DNA from 4 places in the Streptomyces fungicidicus genome. Region 1 is predicted to be linked to each of the others. Evidence: riboswitches for the same ligand, from Rfam matches in the RefSeq annotation. Region 1 holds a riboswitch; each other region holds the start of a gene.
What was found. A riboswitch is a leader RNA that binds a small molecule or an ion and turns the genes downstream of it on or off. The one in region 1 is predicted to bind cyclic di-AMP.
Positions count from the first base shown of each region.

Region 2: another riboswitch for cyclic di-AMP. It lies ahead of CNQ36_RS20645 (transglycosylase SLT domain-containing protein); the one in region 1 lies ahead of CNQ36_RS04875 (C40 family peptidase).
Region 3: another riboswitch for cyclic di-AMP. It lies ahead of CNQ36_RS31180 (M23 family metallopeptidase); the one in region 1 lies ahead of CNQ36_RS04875 (C40 family peptidase).
Region 4: another riboswitch for cyclic di-AMP. It lies ahead of CNQ36_RS16470 (M23 family metallopeptidase); the one in region 1 lies ahead of CNQ36_RS04875 (C40 family peptidase).

Region 1 is NZ_CP023407.1:1,102,252-1,107,240, reverse strand. It holds gene bioB (biotin synthase BioB) at 1-115, opposite strand, end outside; gene CNQ36_RS04895 (8-amino-7-oxononanoate synthase) at 263-1,390, shown strand; gene CNQ36_RS04890 (DUF397 domain-containing protein) at 1,460-1,684, opposite strand; gene CNQ36_RS04885 (helix-turn-helix domain-containing protein) at 1,694-2,554, opposite strand; gene CNQ36_RS04880 (ATP-binding protein) at 2,767-3,246, shown strand; gene CNQ36_RS04875 (C40 family peptidase) at 3,307-3,780, opposite strand; cyclic di-AMP (ydaO/yuaA leader) riboswitch at 3,784-3,973, opposite strand; gene CNQ36_RS04870 (hypothetical protein) at 4,321-4,629, opposite strand; gene CNQ36_RS04865 (ATP-dependent Clp protease proteolytic subunit) at 4,637-4,989, opposite strand, start outside.
Region 2 is NZ_CP023407.1:4,504,094-4,509,082, reverse strand. It holds gene CNQ36_RS20655 (LolA family protein) at 1-346, opposite strand, end outside; gene CNQ36_RS20650 (polyprenyl synthetase family protein) at 588-1,598, opposite strand; cyclic di-AMP (ydaO/yuaA leader) riboswitch at 2,130-2,293, shown strand; gene CNQ36_RS20645 (transglycosylase SLT domain-containing protein) at 2,297-2,785, shown strand; gene CNQ36_RS20640 (HAD family hydrolase) at 2,749-3,621, opposite strand; gene CNQ36_RS20635 (GNAT family N-acetyltransferase) at 3,866-4,936, shown strand; gene CNQ36_RS20630 (glycosyltransferase family 2 protein) at 4,951-4,989, shown strand, end outside.
Region 3 is NZ_CP023408.1:214,451-219,439, reverse strand. It holds gene CNQ36_RS31185 (SGNH/GDSL hydrolase family protein) at 1-785, opposite strand, end outside; gene CNQ36_RS31180 (M23 family metallopeptidase) at 991-1,920, opposite strand; cyclic di-AMP (ydaO/yuaA leader) riboswitch at 1,923-2,087, opposite strand; gene CNQ36_RS31175 (alpha-galactosidase) at 2,393-4,477, opposite strand; gene CNQ36_RS31170 (tyrosine-protein phosphatase) at 4,649-4,989, shown strand, end outside.
Region 4 is NZ_CP023407.1:3,637,509-3,642,497, forward strand. It holds gene CNQ36_RS16465 (PrsW family intramembrane metalloprotease) at 1-351, shown strand, start outside; gene CNQ36_RS16470 (M23 family metallopeptidase) at 354-1,373, opposite strand; cyclic di-AMP (ydaO/yuaA leader) riboswitch at 1,383-1,539, opposite strand; tRNA gene CNQ36_RS16475 (tRNA-Met) at 1,846-1,919, opposite strand; gene CNQ36_RS16480 (dihydrofolate reductase family protein) at 1,984-3,117, opposite strand; gene CNQ36_RS16485 (response regulator transcription factor) at 3,190-3,849, opposite strand; gene CNQ36_RS16490 (sensor histidine kinase) at 3,879-4,874, opposite strand.

The DNA of each region.
Region 1 (4,989 bases):
CGGCCACCACATCGAGCAGGTCGTCGTCGGACGTCGCGAGGACGGCCAGAGCTTCCGCGCGGGTCGGCGTCTCGCGCCGAAGCCCCTTGTCCACCAGCGTGTTCAGCAGGTCCATGAGAGCCGATCCTGTCCTACCCGACCCGCCGGGGCCAAGGAGAGTTCGTACAACAGAGGCGCTTCGAGGTGTGGGTATTGCCACACAGTGGTCCGTACGGGCTGCCGCTAGTGTCTGTGCACTGCCTACAAAAGCCCTGGAGGACCCATGGCGTTCGGCTGGATCGACGAGCAGGCGGAACTGCGCCGCCGGGCCGGGCTCGTGCGCACCCTGCGTCCGCGGGCGGCCGAGTCCCCGCTGCTCGATCTGGCGAGCAACGACTATCTGGGCCTCGCCAGGCACCCGGAAGTCACCGAGGGCGCGGCGCGGGCCGCGCGGACCTGGGGCGGCGGTTCGACCGGCTCCCGGCTCGTCACAGGCAGCACCGAACTCCACGCCGAGCTGGAGGGCGAACTGGCGGACTTCTGCGGCTTCGAGGCGGCCCTGGTCTTCTCCTCCGGGTACGCGGCCAACCTCGCCGCCGTCACCGCGCTGGCCCCGCACGGCTCCCTGATCGTCTCCGACGCGGGCAACCACGCCTCGCTGATCGACGGCTGCCGGCTGGCCCGCGGGACGACGCAGGTCGCGGCGCACGCCGACCCGGACGCCGTGCGCAAGGCGCTGGGCGGGCACGAGGGGCCCGCGGTCGCGGTCTCCGACACGGTGTTCTCGGTGGACGGCGACGCCGCCCCGCTCACCGGGCTCGCGGAGGCGTGCCGGGAGCACGGCGCGGGTCTGGTGCTCGACGACGCGCACGGCCTCGGCGTGCTCGGCGACGGCGGGCGCGGGGCGCCGCACGCGGCGGGACTGGCGGGCGCCGACGACGTCGTCGTGACGGTGACGCTGTCCAAGTCGCTCGGCGGCCAGGGCGGAGCGGTGCTCGGGCCCTCCCGGGTGATCGGCCACCTGGTCAACGCGGCCCGGACGTTCATCTTCGACACGGGACTCGCCCCCGCGGCGGCCGGCGCGGCGCTGGCGGCGCTCCGGCTGCTGCGCCGCGAACCGGCCCGCGCGGCGCGGGCCGGTGAGGTCGCGCGGGAACTGCACACCCGGCTGACGGCCGCGGGCCTGGAAGCGGTGCGTCCGGACGCCGCGGTCGTCTCCGTGCGTGCTCCTTCCCCGGAGCAGGCCGTGCGTTGGGCGGCCGACTGCCGGGCGGCCGGCCTGTCCGTGGGCTGTTTCCGTCCTCCTTCCGTGCCCGACGGCGTGTCACGGCTCAGGCTGACCGCCCGCGCGGACCTGTCCGGGGCGGAGATCGAACGCGCTGTACGGGTGATCGGCGAGACGCGGCCATGAGTCGGCGGGGCACGGCCGTGTGTCGCTCGACGACGGGGTGATCGGTCGGGTGGGCGATCCGGGGTCCGCTCAGCGGACCCCGTTCAGGAACTCCGTCCAGCTGCCCGGTGAGAAGAGCAGCGCGGGCCCGTCCGGGGCCTTGGAGTCGCGCACGGCGAGCAGTCCGGCCAGGGCTCCGGTGGTCGGCCGGGCCGTCTCCACACAGTTGTTCGCCCCCGTGCTGTAGCTGCTGCGCAGCCACCGGGCATCGCGCAGTGCGGGGCTGGAAGGGATGGTCCGAGGCGGTGCGGGCATCGTGCCTCCTTACACGCCGGCTGCGGCACCGGCGATGAAATCCAACGAGTCCTCGGGCGAAAGGGCGTGGATCGAAAGGGCGTTGAAGGCCTCCGAGTAGGCCCGGAGGTCTTCTTTCCGCTCGAGGTGGAGGCTACTCGTCAAGTGGTCGAGAACAACCACATCCAGATCAGAAGTGCGCGAAAATGAAAAGATTACGAAAGGACCTGTCACGCCGATATGCGCACCGGCGGTGAAGGGCAGGACCTGCAGGCGCACCTGGGGCAGCCGGGCCGCCTCGACCAGCCGGTTCAGCTGCCGGGACATCACACCGGGACCGCCGACCTCCCGGCGCAGCACCGCCTCGTCCAGGACCGCGCTCAGCTCCAGCGGCGGCTCCGCCCGCAGCACGTCCTGCCGGGCAAGCCGCACCTCCACCAGCGCGTCCAGCCGTTCCTCCGACGCGCCCTCCAGCGCCGCCTCCGTCACCGCGCGGGCGTACTCCGGCGTCTGCAGCAGTCCGGGAATCACCGTGGTCTCCAGGGTGCGCATCGCGCTGGCCTGCGACTCCAGGCTGATGAAGTCCCGGTAGGTGGGCGGCAGTACGCCCCGGTAGGCGTGCCACCAGTGGTGCCGGCCGCCGTCGTCACCGGAGCCCGAGAGGACCAGCAGCAACTGCCGCAGCTGCGGATCGCCGACACCGTAGACGTCGAGCAGCAGCCGCACGTCGGCCGGTTTCACCCCGCTCGTGCCCGTCTCGATCCGGCTCACCTTCGACTGGTGCCAGCCCGCCAGCCGGGCCGCCTCACCACTGGTGAGGTTGGCCGAGGTGCGCAGCGCGCGCAATTCGGCGCCCAGCTTCCGGCGGCGCACCGCGGGACCGTTCTGCATGGGCTTCTCCTTACTCCTTCCGAGCCGCCCGGATACGCTCTCCCGTCGCAGAGTTCACCGCTTCGGGCGACAGATATATGCATATCTTGGTGGATCGCCGCCCAGCGCCGTGCGGTGATGGCAGTCTGACGACGAACCACCAGTGCGGGACCGTACTCGAACCAGCCGCCCCGTGCCGGACCGCGGTTCCGTGGGAAAGGGACGACGTCGCCATGGCAGACCATCTGGAAGCATCCGTCACTCTGCCGAGCGATCCCGGCTCGGTCTCCGCCGCCCGTGCGCATGTGGTGGGCACGCTGGAGGAATGGGGGATGCCGGCGGACGCGGAACTGTGCGACACCGTCCGGCTGATCGTCTCCGAGCTCGCCACCAACGCGGTGCAGCACACGTTCGGGCAGTCCCCCACGTTCACGGTGGACATCGTCCTGATCCGTGACGAGCGGGTGCACATCGGGGTGACGGACAGCCACCCGGGGTTCCCCAAGCGGCTGCCCGCGGCGGTTCAGCAGGACAACGGCCGCGGGCTGGTCATCATTCGCTGGCTGACCGCGGAGTGCGGCGGCAGGCTGAGGATCCGCCCCACGCGTGAGGGTGGCAAGACGGTCTCGGTGGAGCTCCCGTGGGCCGCCCAGGCCGTCCAGACCGCCCAGGCCGCCGAGACGGTCACGGCGGCGGGCCGGCGGGAGCAGTAGGCGCCCTCTCGTCCACGGACGTCGGGACGGCGGGCCCCTCGGTGCCGCCGCCCCCGCGGATCACCTCACCCGGCCGTACGAGACGCTGCGGGTCCAGATCTTCTGCAGGCGCACCACGTCCCCGGTCTTCGGGGCGTGCCAGATCTTGCCCTTACCCGCGTAGATGCCGACGTGGTAGACGTAGCCGCCCGAGTGGAAGAACACCAGGTCTCCCGCCTTGCGACTCTTGGCGGAGACATGGCGTGTGTGGTTGTACTGCTGGTCGGCGGTGCGCGGCAGCTTCTTGCCCGCCTTCTTGAACGAGTACAGCGTCAGACCGGAGCAGTCGAACCTGTTCGGCCCTATGGCGCCCCACTGGTAGGGGGAGCCCTTCTTGGAAGCGGCGATGTGCAGCGCCTTGGTGGCCAGGCCCGCGGCCGCGGCCTCCGAGGCGGCTCCCGGGACCGCGATGGTGCCGCCCACGGCGGCCAGGGTGAGGGCCGAGGCCGTGCCGGCCCGGGCCATGAGAGACGGGACACGATTGAGCGCAGTCATGCGCAACCCTTCGTCAGCCGCCTGTGAAGGATGACCTGTCGGATTCGGGCTGGCGAAGTGGCCCGGCCGCACGAGTGCGGCTTCACCCCAAGGACTGCTCGGAACTGACGCTCCGGCGGCCCGTCGTGCTTGGGTCCTCCACTCCTGCCGATCCACTCCTGTCGACCCGTCATCCGGGCGGCGGCAGGACTCGGCGTCCGCCCGGATCGCCCCGCCGCGGCGGCGGGGTCTTGTCGTCAGTCAGGGATCTTGGCTCATGGCGCGATCGAAAACCCAACGGAACGGGTGGTTTGTGTTGTTACTCACCACTCATCCGTTCGGGTGGACACCCCACTGTTCGGGGAGTCGGCCGACACCCGGCGGAGTCGCGGACCAGCGGTGGAACGACTCATTCCGGCATTCGGGTGCGCAGGGTGAGCAACTTCGGCGCCCCGAAAACAGCAGGTTCGTCTACGCCGGATGGTGGTAAGCCGTTTGGTCCGTTTCAACCCCGGCCGGGGCGCACCGCCGACCGGGGTCGTCGTGCCGGGTGCGCGCGGGTCAACTGCCGGACTCGGGCGGCAGGGTGACCCGGGCCGTGCGCCGTTCGCCGTCCAGCACCCGCAGGGCCCGGGCCAGCGTGGCGGAGTGCAGCTCGCTCTCGCCGCGCCCGTGCATCAGGGTCAGCGCGTCGCGCAGCGCGATCGCCTTGCCGACCAGCGCCTGGGCGGCACGCAGCCCGCGGTAGGTGTCGCCGCCGAGGGCGGGATTGACCCGGCCGAGCAGGTCGACGGCCTCGAGGTAACGGTCGATCAGCTCGGCCTCCGCGCGGGTCAGCGCGGGCAGCGGAGGCAACTCGGGGGGCAGCACCGGCGGCTCACCTCGCGCCTGAGGCGGGCGAGAGGCTCCTGCGGTGGGGCACGACGCGGTCCGCCAGGCCGTACTCGACCGCCGCCCCGGCGTCGAGGACCGTGTCCCGCTCGATGTCCGCCCGGACCTGTTCCGCGGTGCGGCCGGTGTGGCGGACCAGCATCTCCTCCATCCGGGCCCGGATGCGGTTCAGCTCCTCGGCCTGGATCGCCAGGTCGCTCGTCTGTCCCTCGACGGGCTCCAGGAGGACGGGCTGACGGAGCACGAGGCGGGAGCCGGGCAGTACGAGCCGCTTGCCCGGGGCGCCGGCGGCCAGCAGTAGCGCGGCGGCCCCCTCCGCCTGGCCCAGGCAGACGGTCT
Region 2 (4,989 bases), 3.4 Mb from region 1:
TCGGGTCGGCCGAGGAGCCGCCCTCCCCGCCGCGCTCCATGGCGCCGGAGGCGAGGCCGCTCTCCAGGCCGCCGAGGTCCGGCAGACCGAGGTCCGTGGTGATCTTCACGGTGCCGGACAGCCGCTCGACGTCCGACTTCGCGATCTTCTCTATCAGCTGCGCGGCGGTGATCTCCGGCAGGTCCGGGTCGCCGGAGTCGGCGAGGGCGGGGACGAGCCCGATGGTCGCGGCCGCCACCCCCATCACCGTGACCGGGACGACGTACCGGGCGGCCCTGCGCCGCGCCGGGCGCGGCTCGTCGGCCTCGCCCACGGTCGTCGTGTCGTCGGATTCGTACGGTGCCATGTGTGCCCTACCTCCGTGGTCGGCGGCGGCTTCCGTCTCGTGTCCTCGCACCAGTCTCACCCCGAGCCGCCATTCTCACCCGAATCGGTGAGAAGTGGTGTTGTCCGTCGTTGTCCATCTGCCCAAATTCCGCAGGCGGATTCGTCAGACCCCGGACGCAACTCCGTGTACTGCTGGGGTATGACACGGGGGGCGGTTTCCTCCCCCGACCATTAGGGGTCGCGGGGGAGTTCGGGCCGGTTCAGCCCGCCCGGTGCACCACCGCGTCGCACAGCTGCACGAGCGCCGCCTTCGCCTCGCACTCCCGCAGCGGGGCCAGCGCCGCGCGCGCCTCCTCGGCGTAGCGGACGGTGTCCCGGCGGGCGTGCTCCAGCGCGGGGTGGGCGCGCAGCAGCCGCAGCGCCTCGGCGTGCCGGGCGTCGTCGGTGAGGTCGGAGTCCAGCAGCTCGCACAGGGCGAGGTCGTCGGCGAGTCCGAGCCGGGCCGCGCGCTCGCGCAGCCGCAGCACGGGCAGCGTGGCGATGCCCTCGCGCAGGTCGGTGCCGGGGGTCTTGCCGGACTCGTGGGAGTCGGAGGCGATGTCCAGGACGTCGTCGGCGAGCTGGAAGGCGACGCCGAGCCGTTCGCCGTACTGGGTGAGGACGTCCACGACCGTGTCGTCGGCGCCGGACATCATCGCGCCGAAGCGGCAGGAGACCGCGACCAGCGAGCCGGTCTTGCCGCCGAGCACGTCCAGGTAGTGGTCGACCGGGTCACGGCCGTCCTGGGGTCCCGCGGTCTCCAGGATCTGCCCGGTGACCAGCCGTTCGAACGCCTCGGCCTGTACCCGTACCGCCTCCGGGCCGAGGTCGGCCAGGATGTGCGAGGCCCGGGCGAACAGGAAGTCGCCGGTGAGGACCGCGACGGAGTTTCCCCAGCGGGCGTTCGCGCTGGCGACTCCGCGGCGCACCTCGGCCTCGTCCATCACGTCGTCGTGGTAGAGCGTGGCCAGGTGGGTCAGCTCCACCACCACGGCCGAGGGCACGACACCGGGCGCGTAGGGGTCGCCGAACTGGGCGGAGAGCATCACCAGCAGGGGGCGGAAGCGTTTGCCGCCGGCCCGCACCAGGTGCTGGGCGGCCCCCGTGATGAGGGGCACCTCGCTCTTGGTGGCCTCGAGCAGTCCCTCCTCGACAGCCGTCAATCCGGCCTGGACATCGGCTTCCAGAGCCTGGTCCCGCACGCTCAGCCCGAACGGCCCGACGACGGTCACGAGGGGTCTCCTGTCTGCTGGTGTCTTCTGGCGATTACAGGGATTGTCGATAGGTCGCTGCCATCACTCGAGTCAGCGTATCCGGTCACGTTTCGATCACCGCCAGCGCCCAGGGTTACGGGCAGGGCGGTACGGGACCGGGAACGGAGTGCTTTTGATCGGCTGATAGCAACGGACATTCCCCTACTTCCCGGGCGTAGCGACCCGCCAACCATCCTGCCCGGACCGCCGTCCGATTTGCCGCAATTGGCAAGCGAATTCCCCTTGGCGGTAAATACTCTCCGGGCCTGCCGCCAGTGAAGTGAGTCACGCCCGAACGCCGCCCGTCCGCCCCTCCCCCGCACCGGCGTTTCCCCTTCCACCGGACGGAAGTTGACCCTTGGCAATCGCAAAGGATCAAGTAGCCCAAAACCCCCATTCGAAGATCAAACGGCCCCTTATGTGATTCCCACACTTGTTCCCGGCATCCGCTCTCGCATACGTTCCCGGCCTGCCGGGTGGACGCCTAATCCTGCCGCCGCCCGCATCCACCACCGACGATCACTCAGTACGGCAGGAGCGGGGGACCCAGGTAAGCCGCCGGACCGGCCACGCGCCGGGACGGCTCGGGGTGAAGCCATGCCCGCAGGGGCACGGCCGGGCACTCTCCCGCCCGAACCCGACAGCTCACCTCGCAGGCGTAGGAGAGGAACCCACACATGTCTGCTCCCGCCCAGCGCCCGCGCTTCGGCAACCGCCGCCTCGTCCGCTCGCTCGCCGTCGCCGGCACCGGCGTCGCCATGGTCGCCCTGCCGCTGTTCGGCGCCACCGCCGCCTCCGCGGCGACCACCGACACCACCGCGGCCGCCGCCTCCACGACGGCCTACCCGGACAACCTCGACGGCTGGATCCGCGAGTCGCTGGACGTCATGGCGCAGAACGGCATCCCCGGCAGCTACGACGGCATCCACCGCAACATCATGCGCGAGTCCTCCGGCAACCCGCTCGCCATCAACAACTGGGACTCCAACGCCGCCGCCGGCACCCCGTCGAAGGGTCTGCTGCAGGTCATCGACCCGACCTTCCAGGCCTACCACGTGCCCGGCACCGCCTTCGACCCGTACGACCCGGTCGCGAACATCACGGCGGCCTGCAACTACGCCGCCGACCGCTACGGCTCCATCGACAACGTCTTCAGCGCGTACTGAGCCGACCGCTGACGGCCCAGCACGGCCGCACCATCGAACAGTCGCTCGAGGACGACGGCCACGCCGTCGTCCTCGTTCGACGTGGTGACCTCGTCGGCCACCGCCTTCAGCTCCGGATGCGCGTTGCCCATGGCGACCCCGTGGGCGGCCCAGTCGAACATGGGGATGTCGTTCGGCATGTCGCCGAAGGCGACGGTCCCGGCCGCGCTCAGCCCCAGGTGCTCGGCGGCCAGCGCGAGACCGGTCGCCTTGGTCACCCCGCACGGCTGGAGCTCCACGGTGCCCGGCCCCGACATGGTGACCGTGGCCAGCGAGCCGACCACCGACCGCGCCGCCGCCGCCAACGCGTCGTCGGACAGGTCCGGGTGGCGCAGCAGCACCTTGCTGATCGGCCGGTCCCACAGCTCGGCGCGCCGCTCGACCCGTACGGCAGGCAGGGTCGGGTGCGGCATCAGATAGCCGGGCTCGATCAGCGTCAGCCCGTCGACCCCGTCCTGGTCGACCGCGGCGTACACCTCCCCCACCTCGGCCTCGATCTTGCCGAGCGCGGTCTCCGCCAGTTCCCGGTCCAGCGTGACGGACCACAGCATCCGGTCCGCGCCGGCGTCGTACACCTGCGCGCCCTGTCCGCACACCGCGAGCCCCGTGCAGCCGAGGTCGTCCAGGAGCGGCTGCACTCTGGGAGCCGGGCGCCCCGTCACCACGAGGTGCCGCGCGCCGGCCCGCTCCGCCCGCGCGAGCGCGGCGAGGGACCGGTCGGAGAGGGTGTCGTCGCCGCGCAGCAGCGTCCCGTCCAGGTCGGTGGCGATGAGTGAATATGCGGTGGGTGCGGCCATGATCAGAGAATACGGACAACACGACGGCCCGATTCACCGTGGACGGATCCGCTGCCCACCGTGTACGGAACGGCTCGCTTTCGGTGCGGTTCGCCTTCCGTCATCGCCGGGTACGGACCGGTTGAGGACTCTTTCCCCGTTTGGCGAGAACATGCGCCGCTATCTACCGGCGAGCCGGTCCCGGGCGGTACCTTCCAGATGTCCAGGGGGGACTTGATCGGGGGGTCAGGTGAGCGGTGGACGCATGCGTGTGCTGAGTCCGCGGGAACTCGGCGAGGGGGAGCGGGAGCGCTGGCGGGAACTGCGCGCCCTGGCGGACGCGCCGCGCAACCCCTTCATGGAACCGGAGTTCACCGTCGCGGTGGGCCGGGTCCGGCCACAGGCCCGGGTCGCGGTGCTGTACGAGCGGGCGGAACCGGCGGGCTTCCTGCCGTACGAGCGGGGCGCGTGGGGGCAGGGCAGGGCGATCGGGCTCGGGGTGTCGGACTGCCAGGGCGCGGTCCTGGCCCCCGGTGCGGCCCCGGAGGCCGGTGAACTGCTGCGCGGCTGCTCGGTGTCGAGCTTCGCCTTCGACAACCTGGAGGCCGGCCAGGGGTTGTTCGTGCCGTACGCGGCCGAGGAGCACGCCACCTACGTCATCGACGTGGAGAAGGGCTACGAGACGTACGAGTCGGTGCTGCGCACCCAGTCGCCGAAGTTCCTGAAGACCACGCTGGCCAAGGAGCGCAGGCTGGGCCGCCGGGCCGGGGCCGTGCGGTTCGTCTTCGACGAGCGGGACCCGGCCGCGCTGCGCGCGCTCGTCGGGTGGAAGTCGGCGCAGTACCGCAGGACCGGGCGCCGCGACCGGTTCGCGCGGGAGTGGATCGCCCGGCTCGTGGGCCGGCTCGCCGAGACCCGGTCCGCGCAGTGCACGGGCACCCTGTCGGTCCTGTACGCCGGTGACCGCCCGGTCGCCGCGCACTTCGGGCTGCGGTCGGCGTCCGTGCTGGCCTGCTGGTTCCCGGCCTACGACGTGGAGTTCGCGAAGTACTCGCCCGGTCTCGTGCTGCATCTGCGGATGGCCGAGGCGGCGGCGGCCGAGGGCATCGGGATGCTCGACATGGGGCGCGGCCCCGCCGAGTACAAGGACTCGCTGAAGACGGGCGAACTCGCCGTCTACGAGGGGGCGGTGACCCGTCCGGGCGTGGGCGCGGCGCTGCACTGGCTGAGCCGTGAGCCCGTGCGCCGCGCGCACGGCTTCGTCCGCGCCCATCCGCGCCTCGCGGCGCCGGCGTCGCGGGTCCTGAGGGGCGCGGCGCGGCTGCGCCGGCCGTGAGGAGGGGAGGACGGGTGTCCCGGAGAGCGGTGGTGCGGGAGGAGATACGGCGG
Region 3 (4,989 bases), on a different replicon from region 1:
CAGGCCACCGTGGCGATCCGTACCTTGATGTCGTCGGGCGAGAGCGTCCCCTTCGCCCGCACGTGGTCGCCCGAGGACTGCCCGCGTAGCCGGCGGCCGATCCACGGCACCAGGTACTCGCGCGCCCACTGGACGTCGTCCCGCCGGACGTCGAAGGCGCCGCGGGGCGGCAGGGGCGGCCACGGCTGTTCCGGGTCGGCGGGGATCTCCATGCCGAGGAGCTGCCCCGCCCGCAGCGCGACGCGGGTGTGTCCCTCCGGCGACAGGTGCAGCCGGTCGGCGTCCCAGGCCCTGCGGTCCTGGACGCTCCTGAGGGACCACAGGTCGAGCACGGGGCAGCCGTAGCGGTCGGCGACGGCCCGCACATGCCCGTTGTACGTCGCGATCTTGCCGCGCAGGTGCTTCAGCAGGGGCACGCCGCGGGTGTCGAACCCCGTGGTCACCATGACGGTGCCGGACACGGCGGTGAGCGCGGCGACCGCCCGCTCGAAGCGCTCGGCCACCTCGTCCGGGTCGGTTCCGGGACGGATGATGTCGTTGCCGCCCGCGCAGAACGTGACCAGGTCGGGGGCGAGCTGGACGGCGCGGGGCAGCTGGTGGGCCACGATCTGGTCCAGCAGCTTTCCGCGCACGGCGAGGTTGGTGTACGCGAAGTCCCCTTCGGGGCGGCGGTCGGCGAGAAGTACGGCGAACCGGTCGGCCCAGCCGACGAACGCCCCGTCGGGGCCGGGGTCGCCGACGCCTTCGGTGAAGCTGTCCCCCACCGCCACGTACGACCCGATCACTGCTCTGCTGTCACTCTTCGAATCGTCTGCCACAGCTGCACATGATTCACCTTCCAATGTGACCTACGCGACCGTAAGGAGGGGTTGACGTGCGGTGAGATAAGACACCCTCAAAATGTTGGCCAACTCCGGAATACGCCGGTGGCCGGCCCCGTGGATCGGGGCCGGCCACCGGCGCGCGTGTCAGGAAGGGTGTCGCAGGGGGTCAGATCGAGACGCCCTTGCCACGAAGGTAGGAGACCGGGTCCACGTCCGAGCCGTAGTCCGGGGTGGTGCGGATCTCGAAGTGCAGGTGCGGGCCGGTCACGTTGCCGGTCGCGCCGGAGAGGCCGACCTGCTGGCCGGCGGTGACGGTCTGGCCGGCCGAGACGGACAGCGAGGACAGGTGGGCGTACTGGGCGTAGTAGCCGTCATTGAGCTTGATGACGACCTGGTTGCCGTACGCGCCGCCGTAGCCGGCGGAGACGACGGTGCCCGCGCCGACGGCCTTCAGGGAGGTGCCGGTCGGGACGGCGAAGTCGACACCGGTGTGGTAGCCGCTGGACCACATGCTGCCGGCCACCTTGTAGGCGGTGCCGAGGCCGCCGCCGGGCACCGGGGAGGTGTAACCGGAGGTGCTCGCGGCCTGGTCGGTGCTCGTGGACTGGGCGGAGGTGTCCGAGGCGGACTGCTCCGACGGCTGCGCGGCGGGCTTCTCGGCCTTCTTCTCCGCGGCGGCCTCGGGGGCCTTCGGGGTGGACGACTTCTTCGGGGTGCTCGCGGCGGCCTTGCCCTCGAGGGAGAGCTTCAGGCCGGGGTGGATGAGCGACGGGTCGGACCCGACGGCATCGCGGTTGTCCGCGTAGAGCTTCTTCCAGCCGCCGTCGACGTGCTCGGCCTCGGCGATCTTCGCGAGGTAGTCGCCCGCCTTCACGGTGTACGTGCGGGCGTCGTCGCCCTTCTCGGCGGCGGCCGACTGGCCGGCGGCGGAAAGGGACTGGACGGTCTTTCCGGGGGCGGTCTGCGGCGTGGCGGCGTGCGCGCCGGTGGCGCCGAGAAGCGGCAGGGCGAGTACGGCGCCACCGGTTCCGGCGACGGCGATGGAACGGGTCAGACGCTGGGCCGTGGTACGGCGGTGCTTACCCTTCGCGGGCATGGTGAATTCCTCTCCGGCGCCTGCGAGGTGAGCTGTCGGGTTCGGACTGGAGATGCCCGGCCGCGTTTTCACGCGGCTTAACCCCAAGCCGTTCCGGGAACCGGAACAGGCAGTCGTACCTGTGGGTCCCCCGCTCCTGCCGTACACGGGTCAGTCAGTGGGTGCGGGCTCCGGGCGGCGGCAGGATTAGGCGTCCGTCCGGATCGGTGGCGAACGTAAGCGACCCGGACGGGAAGGGACAAGCGCGAGGTTCACCCCGAACGCGCTTTTCCGTGATCCAAAGGAGGAAAGGGCGTCACCGAGCGTCAATCCGCACAGGGATCGCGCCGTGAATTCCCTTGCCTTTTCACGGAATTACGTGAGCATGGCGACAACACATCGTCACCGATATGACGATGCTCACGCGCCCCTTTCCCATCCTCCCTTCTTTCGGGGCGCGTTATGGCAAATCACCCCAATCGGACAGAACGCCTCAATCGCCAGATCCCAGGCGCCGGAACCGGAAGACCGCCGCATCCAGGTCGCCCCGCAGCCCGGTGTGTAGCCCGTGGTGCCGCAGTACGGCGCCACGGTGCTTTTCACCCGTTTCAAGGCATTCGTACGAGGCGTTCGGGTCGACGCCGTGCAGCCGGAGTGCCGGGACGGGTTCCCCGTAGTGCTGCGCCTGGAGCCAGGCCAGGACCACGGTCTCGTCGCCGAGGACGTACTGCACCGCGCTGAGGCCTCCCGCCGGGGGGCGCAGCCGGTACAGGTCACCGCGCTGGACAACCGGCCGGATCTCCTTGTAGAGCGCGACCCACTCGCGCGCCTCCTCGAGCTCCTGCCCGGTCCACCGTGTGAGGTCACCGCCGACGCCGAGCACCCCGGCCATCGCGCTGACGAAACGGAAACGCAGCGAGCTGACCCGTCCGTTCAGCATCGCGTTCGGGCTGTCGGTGACCCAGGCGGCCATGACCCGGGCCGGGTGGAGCTGGCTGAAGCCGTGCTGGATGGCGAGGCGGTCGAGCGGATCGGTGTTGTCCGAGGTCCATACCTGGTCGGTGCGGGAGAGGACGCCCAGGTCGATCCGGCCGCCGCCGCCCGAGCAGGACTCGAAGGCCACGCCCGGATGGGCGGCCCTGAGCCGGTCCAGCAGGGCGTACAGGCCCCGCACGTGATCGGTCCACAGCCGTTGCGGATAGGGGTCGTCCGGCCAGCCGGCGTCGGTGAAGCAGCGGTTGAAGTCCCACTTCACATAGTCGACCGGAGTCTCGGAGAGCAGCGCGTCGAGCCGCTCCCAGAGGTACTCCCGGACGTCGTCGCGCGCGAGGTTGAGGACGAGCTGGTTGCGGAACTCCGTGCGCCGGCGTCCCGGCTGGAACTGCACCCAGTCGGGGTGCGCCCGGTACAGGTCGCTGTCCGGGTTGACCATCTCCGGCTCGACCCAGATGCCGAACCGCATCCCGAGCCCGCGCACATGGTCGGCGAGGGGCTTCAGGCCGCCGGGGAAGCGGTCGGGGTTGGGCGTCCAGTCGCCGAGCCCGGCCCGGTCGCTCGTACGCGCCCCGAACCAGCCGTCGTCGACCACGAACAGCTCGACGCCCATCCCGGCGGCGCGCGCCGCGAGCGCCCGCTGCTGCTCCTCCGAGATGTCGAAGCCGGTGGCCTCCCAGGAGTTGAACAGCACGGGCCGGTCCCGGCCGGCGTCCGGGACGACATGGGCGCGCTGGTAGGCGTGCCAGGCGCGGCTTGCGCCGCCGAAGCCGCCGTCGCTCCACAGGCCGGCGAAGACCGGTGTGACGTACGTCCCGTCCGTGTCCAGCATCAGCAGGCCGGAGTCGTCGTGGCCCGCGCCGCCGGTGATCTGCACGCGCGCGTCGGGGAGTTGGGCCACCGAGACGCGCCAGGAGCCGGACCAGCCGAGGGCGCAGGCGTAGACCTCGCCGCGCTCCTCGGTCGCGTCGGTGTCGAGCGCGACCCACGGCAGGTGCTGGTGGCCGGTGTGACCTCGCCGGCTGCCGATGACCTTCTCGCCGTAGGTGAGCGGGGAGCGGGTCAGCCGGGACTCCGCGGCCCAGCGGCCGTGCAGCTGGGACAGCCGCCAGTGGTCGCGGTCGGGCAGGGTCCAGGCCGCGGAGTCGGCGCGCAGCAGCTCGACGGCCGGTCCCCGGTTGTGCAGGGTCACCCAGCGTTCGATCACGTCGTCGCGCATCCGGTAGTGCAGGGTCACCGTGAGCGGGCCGTCGAGGAAGCGGAGGCGGAGTTCGCCGTCGTCCGTCTCCTCGTGTCCGCCGAAGGTCCACTCGGTGCCGCGCCGTCCGGGCGAGCGCACGGACAGGGCGGGCCGCGCGAAACGGGGGCCTCCCTCGACCGGGTACTCCTCGCGTCCGTCCAGCCGGGACTCGAAGGGCCAGTCGTCCGGCAGCGGGCGGGCGGCCAGCGCCTCCGCGTCGGCCGGCTCGATCCGGGGGCCCCAGTGCAGATGCACCAGCTCGTCGCGGTCCGTCAGATGCAGCGCGTAACTGCTGTGCGGCCCCGACAGAAGCCACGTACGACCGTCTTGGCAGACCTGCGCCACCGAACCTCCAACAGACCCGAACAGATGTGATCAGACACCAACATCATCGGGGGCACGGGGGCCGCCGGGCAATGCCTGTGGACAACTCATTGCCCCAGGCAGGCATGTCGTATCGTCGAGTGGTGCCCGACGGCGAGCCCCGCCGGCGGCGCCGAGAGGGAGGAGCCCTTCGTGACGCAGCAGGTGCCGTCGACCGAACCCGAGCTGGCCGGAGTACGCAACTTCCGCGACGTGGGCGGACTGCCGACCGTGGACGGCCGGCGGGTGCGGCAGGGCGTACTGTTCCGCAGCGGCCATCTCGCGCACGCGACGGCGGAGGACGCCGCCTTCCTGTCCGCGCTCGGACTGCACACGGTCTTCGACTTCCGCAACGCCGCCGACCAGAAGCTGGAGGGCCCGGACGTCGCGCTGCCGGGCGTGCGGAACGTGAACCTGCCGCTCAGCGACCCGGCGGACGGCGCCGAGTTCTGGAAGATGGTCCGCGACGGCGACCTGGAGCAGCTGCGCTCCGT
Region 4 (4,989 bases), 2.5 Mb from region 1:
TACGCGCGCCGGTACGGCGGGAAGGCGGCGGCACGCTCGGTCGCCGCCTACGAGGCGTACGCGACGTCGCTGGCGTTCCTGCGGCACCGGGGGCGGCTCGGGCGGGCCGGGCCGGACTTCGTCACACGGGAACGGGAGCTGCTGCTGGAGCTGTGGCACCGGCGGGCCCCGGCCCGTCCGGCGCTGGAGCACGCCGCCCGCGCCACCGCGCCACCCGTACCGCTCACGGCGGCGCCGTGGGCGGTGTACGGGGGACACGCGGGGCACGCGGGATACGGGCACGGCTACGGCTACGGCTACGGCCATCCGTACGCGGGGCACGCCCCGCACACACCCGACCGGCAGCCCTGACGTCAGACGGTGAGGCCCTTGCCGCGCAGCCAGGCCAGCGGGTCGATGCCCGAGGAGGAGCCGCCGGGGTGCACCTCGAGGTGGAGGTGGGCGCCGGTGACGTTGCCGGTGGCGCCGACGCGGCCGATCACATCGCCGGTGTTGACCTTCTGGCCGACGCTGACGCTGATGGACGACTGGTGGGCGTACCAGATCTCGGTGCCGTCCTCGAGGGTCAGCACGGTCTTGTAGCCGTAGGAGCCGTCCCAGCCGGCGGAGGTGATCGTGCCGGTGTGGACGGCCTTGAGCAGCGTGCCCGTGGGGGCGGCGAAGTCGAGGCCGGTGTGGTAGCCGGAGGACCAGTAGGCGCCGGCCTGGCCGAAGGTGGAGGAGAGGGTGTACGAGGAGGTCGGCACCGCGTACTGCCTGGCCAGCTCGGCGAGGCGCTCGGCCTCGGCCTTCTTCGCGGCTTCCTCCTCCGCCTTCTTCTTGGCGGCGGCGGCCTTGGCCTTGGCTTCCTTCTCCGCCTTGGCGGCGGCGTCGGCGGCCGCCTTCTCGGCGGCGGCGACGGCCTCGGCCTCGGCCTGGGTCTCGGCCTGGTCCTGCTGCTGCTCGACCTGCGCCATGATCCGGGCGCGCAGCGCCTCACCGGCGTCGGCGGTGCCCTGCTCGTTGTCGGCGGTGGTCATGCCGATGCTGCTGAGGGGGGTGGCCGAGCCCTTGGGGGTTTCCTCGTCGGAGAGGAGGGAACCCACGCTGGGAAGGTCCGGGACGGAGATCGAGACCGGGGGCTTGCCGGTCTGGGCGCTGGCCATGCCGCCGGCGCCGACGGCCGCTATGACACCGACGCCCAGCACGGTGGAGCTGCGGGCGAGTCCTCCGCCGCGCTGCTTGGAGACGCGGTGCCGGCCCCGTACGGGGCGGAGCGTCTCCGCGGTGGGGTTCCACTCCTCGAAGGGGCCCTCGTCGGTGCTTGCCGCGCCGTAGGCGAAGGTGTCGCTCGGCTTGAAGGGGGCCTCGGGGGCAGGCGGGTTGGACGCCACGTGGGCGCACTCCTTTCCTTCCTTCGCCTACCGGGTTAGCTGACGGGTTCGGAGCAGGAAGGTCTCCTACGCGCGTATACGTGCCGTGTCGCCACGGCGGTATCCGCGTGATTCACCCCAAGTGGTGGTTCCCCGGTTCCCTTGCGGGATTCGGCGCGTGCGCACGGAGCCGACTTCTGTGACGGCTGGGACGACCGCGCTGCGTTATCGAACGTTAATAGACGCGAGGGCGTGATTCCAAGCTGTTCCCCTTGATCATTAACGAATCCCGGGGGGACTTAAGCGTCACCGACGGTCAAAAACGGGCGAGTTGACCGCACCTCGAACGACATCGAGAAACTGACGGTGTGTCAGTTGTTATGCGCTGCGAGACGCTCCGCTCACGCTGGGTGAGAGTGAAGGGAAAGGGTGGAGGGGGAGGGGAAAACACCGAGGGCCGGAATCCTTATGGATTCCGGCCCTCGGCCTTCAGTAGCGGGGACAGGATTTGAACCTGCGACCTCTGGGTTATGAGCCCAGCGAGCTACCGAGCTGCTCCACCCCGCGTCGGTAGACACCAGTGTACGCCATGCGCGGGACATGCCGCACACCCATTACCGGCGGGCCCGTCTCAGCGGCCGAGCAGATGGCCGTTGGGCGCCTTGGCGCGGTCCTCGTGCTCGGGCAGCACCACGACGGTGGCGCCCCCGGACTCCAGTACGCCGCTGCCGTCGGCGCCCTCGACGAAGGTGTCCGGCTCCCGCCAGGCCGTGACCACCCGCCGCACCCCCGCGTCCAGGATCAGCCGGACGCAGGACGCGGGGCGGGACGCTCGGCGGGCGCACGGCTCCAGGCTGGAGTACACGGTGGCGGTGGCGAGCCGGGGGTCCGTGGGATCGGCCTTGGCGAGCGCCGCCTCCTCCGCGTGCACCACCGGGTCCCCGCCCTCCCGGGAGTGACCGCGCGCCAGCTCCGTGCCGTCGGCGGCCACGACGACCGCGCCCACGCTGAACGCCGTCGCGGACGGCGGGCACAGGGCGGCCAGCTCGCAGGCCAGGGCCAGCCAGTGGTGGTCGGCGGCGGACGGCAGCGGGCCGGTGCCGGGGGCGGTGGGCTCGTAGCGCATCAGGACGACGTCGCCGACCTGGCGGGTCCCGGTCAGCCGCAGCCTGCCGCCCTGGTAGGCGCCGGGGCCGAAGAGGCGGGGGGCCTCCGGGTCGCCCACGAACAGCGGGGCGACGGCGAGCTGCAGTTCGTCGGCGAGGCCCTGGGTGATCAGCTGGGTGTGGATCAGTCCGCCGCCCTCGACCATGAGCCGCCGGACCCCGCGCGCGGCGTGCAGATGCTCCAGCAGCCGCCGCCAGTCCAGTTCGGCGCCGAGCGGGACGACGTCGGCGGCGATCCCCAGGACGCGGGCCCGCTCGGCGCCCTCGTCGGTGGTGTAGAGGACCTTCTCGCCGCCGGTGTGCCAGAACCGGGCCGCCGGGTCCAGCTCTCCCGAGCCGCTGACGGTGACCTTGAGCGGGTACTCGGTCCGGCCCTCGGCCAGGCGGGCGGCGCGCCGCTCGGGCGAGTTGACCAGCAGCCGCGGGTTGTCGGCGCGCAGGGTGCCGGCGCCGACCAGGATGGCGTCCACGGACGCCCGTACCTCGTCGACCCGGTCGAAGTCGGCCGGGCCGGACAGCAGCAGCCGTTCGGGGCCGGTGTCGTCCAGGTAGCCGTCGAGGGAGACGGCGGCGGACAGCAGGACGTAGGGGTGCGGCATCGGTTCCTACTCCGGGTGGGCGGGCTCGGGGGTGCCCAGTCTGGCAACACTCCCGGCGGGCCCGTGCGCCGGTCAGGGTTCGATGAGCCCCACGCGGATGGCGTAGCGGGTGAGTTCGAGGCGGTCCCGGAGGCCGAGCTTGGCCAGCAGGTTGGCGCGGTGCCGCTCCACCGTCTTGGGGCTGATCACCAGGAGGCCCGCGATCTGCTGCGAGGTGTGGCCCTCGGCGACGAGCTTGAGGATCTCCTCCTCGCGGTCGGTGATCGCCTTGGCCGGCAGGGCGCGGCCCTCCCTCGCCAGGTCGAGGTAGTTGTGGATGAGGGCGTTGACGGCGCCGGGATAGAGGAACGGCTCCCCGCGCATGGTGGCGTGGCATGCCTCGACGAGGTCGCGGTCGGCGACGGACTTCAGGACGTAGCCCGAGGCGCCGGCGGCGAGGGCCTCGAAGAAGAACTGCTCGTTGTCGTACATGGTCAGGATGAGGATGCGGGTCTCCGGCAGGGTGCGGGAGAGCTCACGGGCCGCCTGGAGACCGGTCTGGCGGGGCATCGCGATGTCGAGGATGGCCAGGTCGGGGCGGTGCTCACGGGCCTGCTCGAGGGCTTCGGCACCGTCGGCGGCCTCGGCCACGACGGTCAGATCCGGCTCACCGTCGAGGATGAGGCGAACCCCCCGGCGGACCAGCGCGTGGTCGTCGGCGAGCAGGATGCGGGTGGGGGCCGGGTCTGTCATGTTCAGCGTTTCCGGTCGAGGGGCGTCGGTCACGGTGGCGGAGCGTGCGCGGTCTCCCGTGCGGGGACGAGGGCGTGCGCGGGGAAACGGGCGGGGACGGGGACGGTCAGGCGGACCTCGGTACCGCCGCCGGCGGCCCGGTCCACGGTGAGCCGGGCGCCGACGAGCAGGGCGCGTTCGCGCATCCCGCGGATGCCGGCGCCCTCCGGCGCGGCGCCGGTGCCCCGGCCGTCGTCCCGGACGAGGAGTTCGACCCCGCCGGGCGCGCGGCGCAGGGCCAGCTCGGCGCGACGGGCCCCGGCGTGGCGGGCGGTGTTGGTGAGGCCCTCCTGGGCGACCCGGTAGATGACCAGTTCCGTCTCCTGGTCCAGCTCGGGCAGGTCCGCGGCGGGGGAGTGCTGGACGCTCAGGCCGGAGCCGCCGTACTCGTTGGCGAGGGCCTTGAGCGCGCTGGCCAGTCCCAGCTCGTCCAGCACGCCGGGACGCAGTCGGCGGGCGATGCGCCGGATCTCCTCCAGACTGGCCCGGGTGGTCTCCTGCACCTGGCGCAGCTCCTCGCCCAGTCCGGGCGGGGCGTGGTCGGCGGCGCGCTTGAGCTGGAGCAGTACGGCGGTGAGGGACTGGCCGACCTCGTCGTGCAGTTCCCGGGCGACCCGGCGGCGTTCGGCCTCCTGCGCGGACAGGGCGCGGGCGCTGCTCGTGGCGCGCTCGTCCTCCAGCCGGTCCAGCATCGTGTTGTACGTGGTGATCAGCTCGGCGATCTCGCCGCGCCCGCCGACCGCGGGGCGGTCTCCGGGGCGGAGCAGGTCGGTCGTGGTCATCGCCCGGGTCAGCCGTTGCAGCGGGGCGAGGCCGACGCGGAGCAGCAGGGCGTTGGCGACCAGCATGGCGGCCAGCCCCACGGTGAGGACCGCGGCCTCGGTGAGCAGGACCGGCGTGGATACGGTGACGGGTCCCAGCAGAAGGGCCGTGGCCACGATGAGCACGACGGCGTTCAGCAGGAAGATCCGCCAGAACAGGGGCACCCCGTACCGCCTCCTCGCCGTGGGCCGCTCGCCGCGGGCCCCCGTGTGCGCGGGAGCCCGACGGCCCGCTGTCCGGGGGCGCGGCGCGGGCCGTCATCCCCAGCGTGGGCGCTGA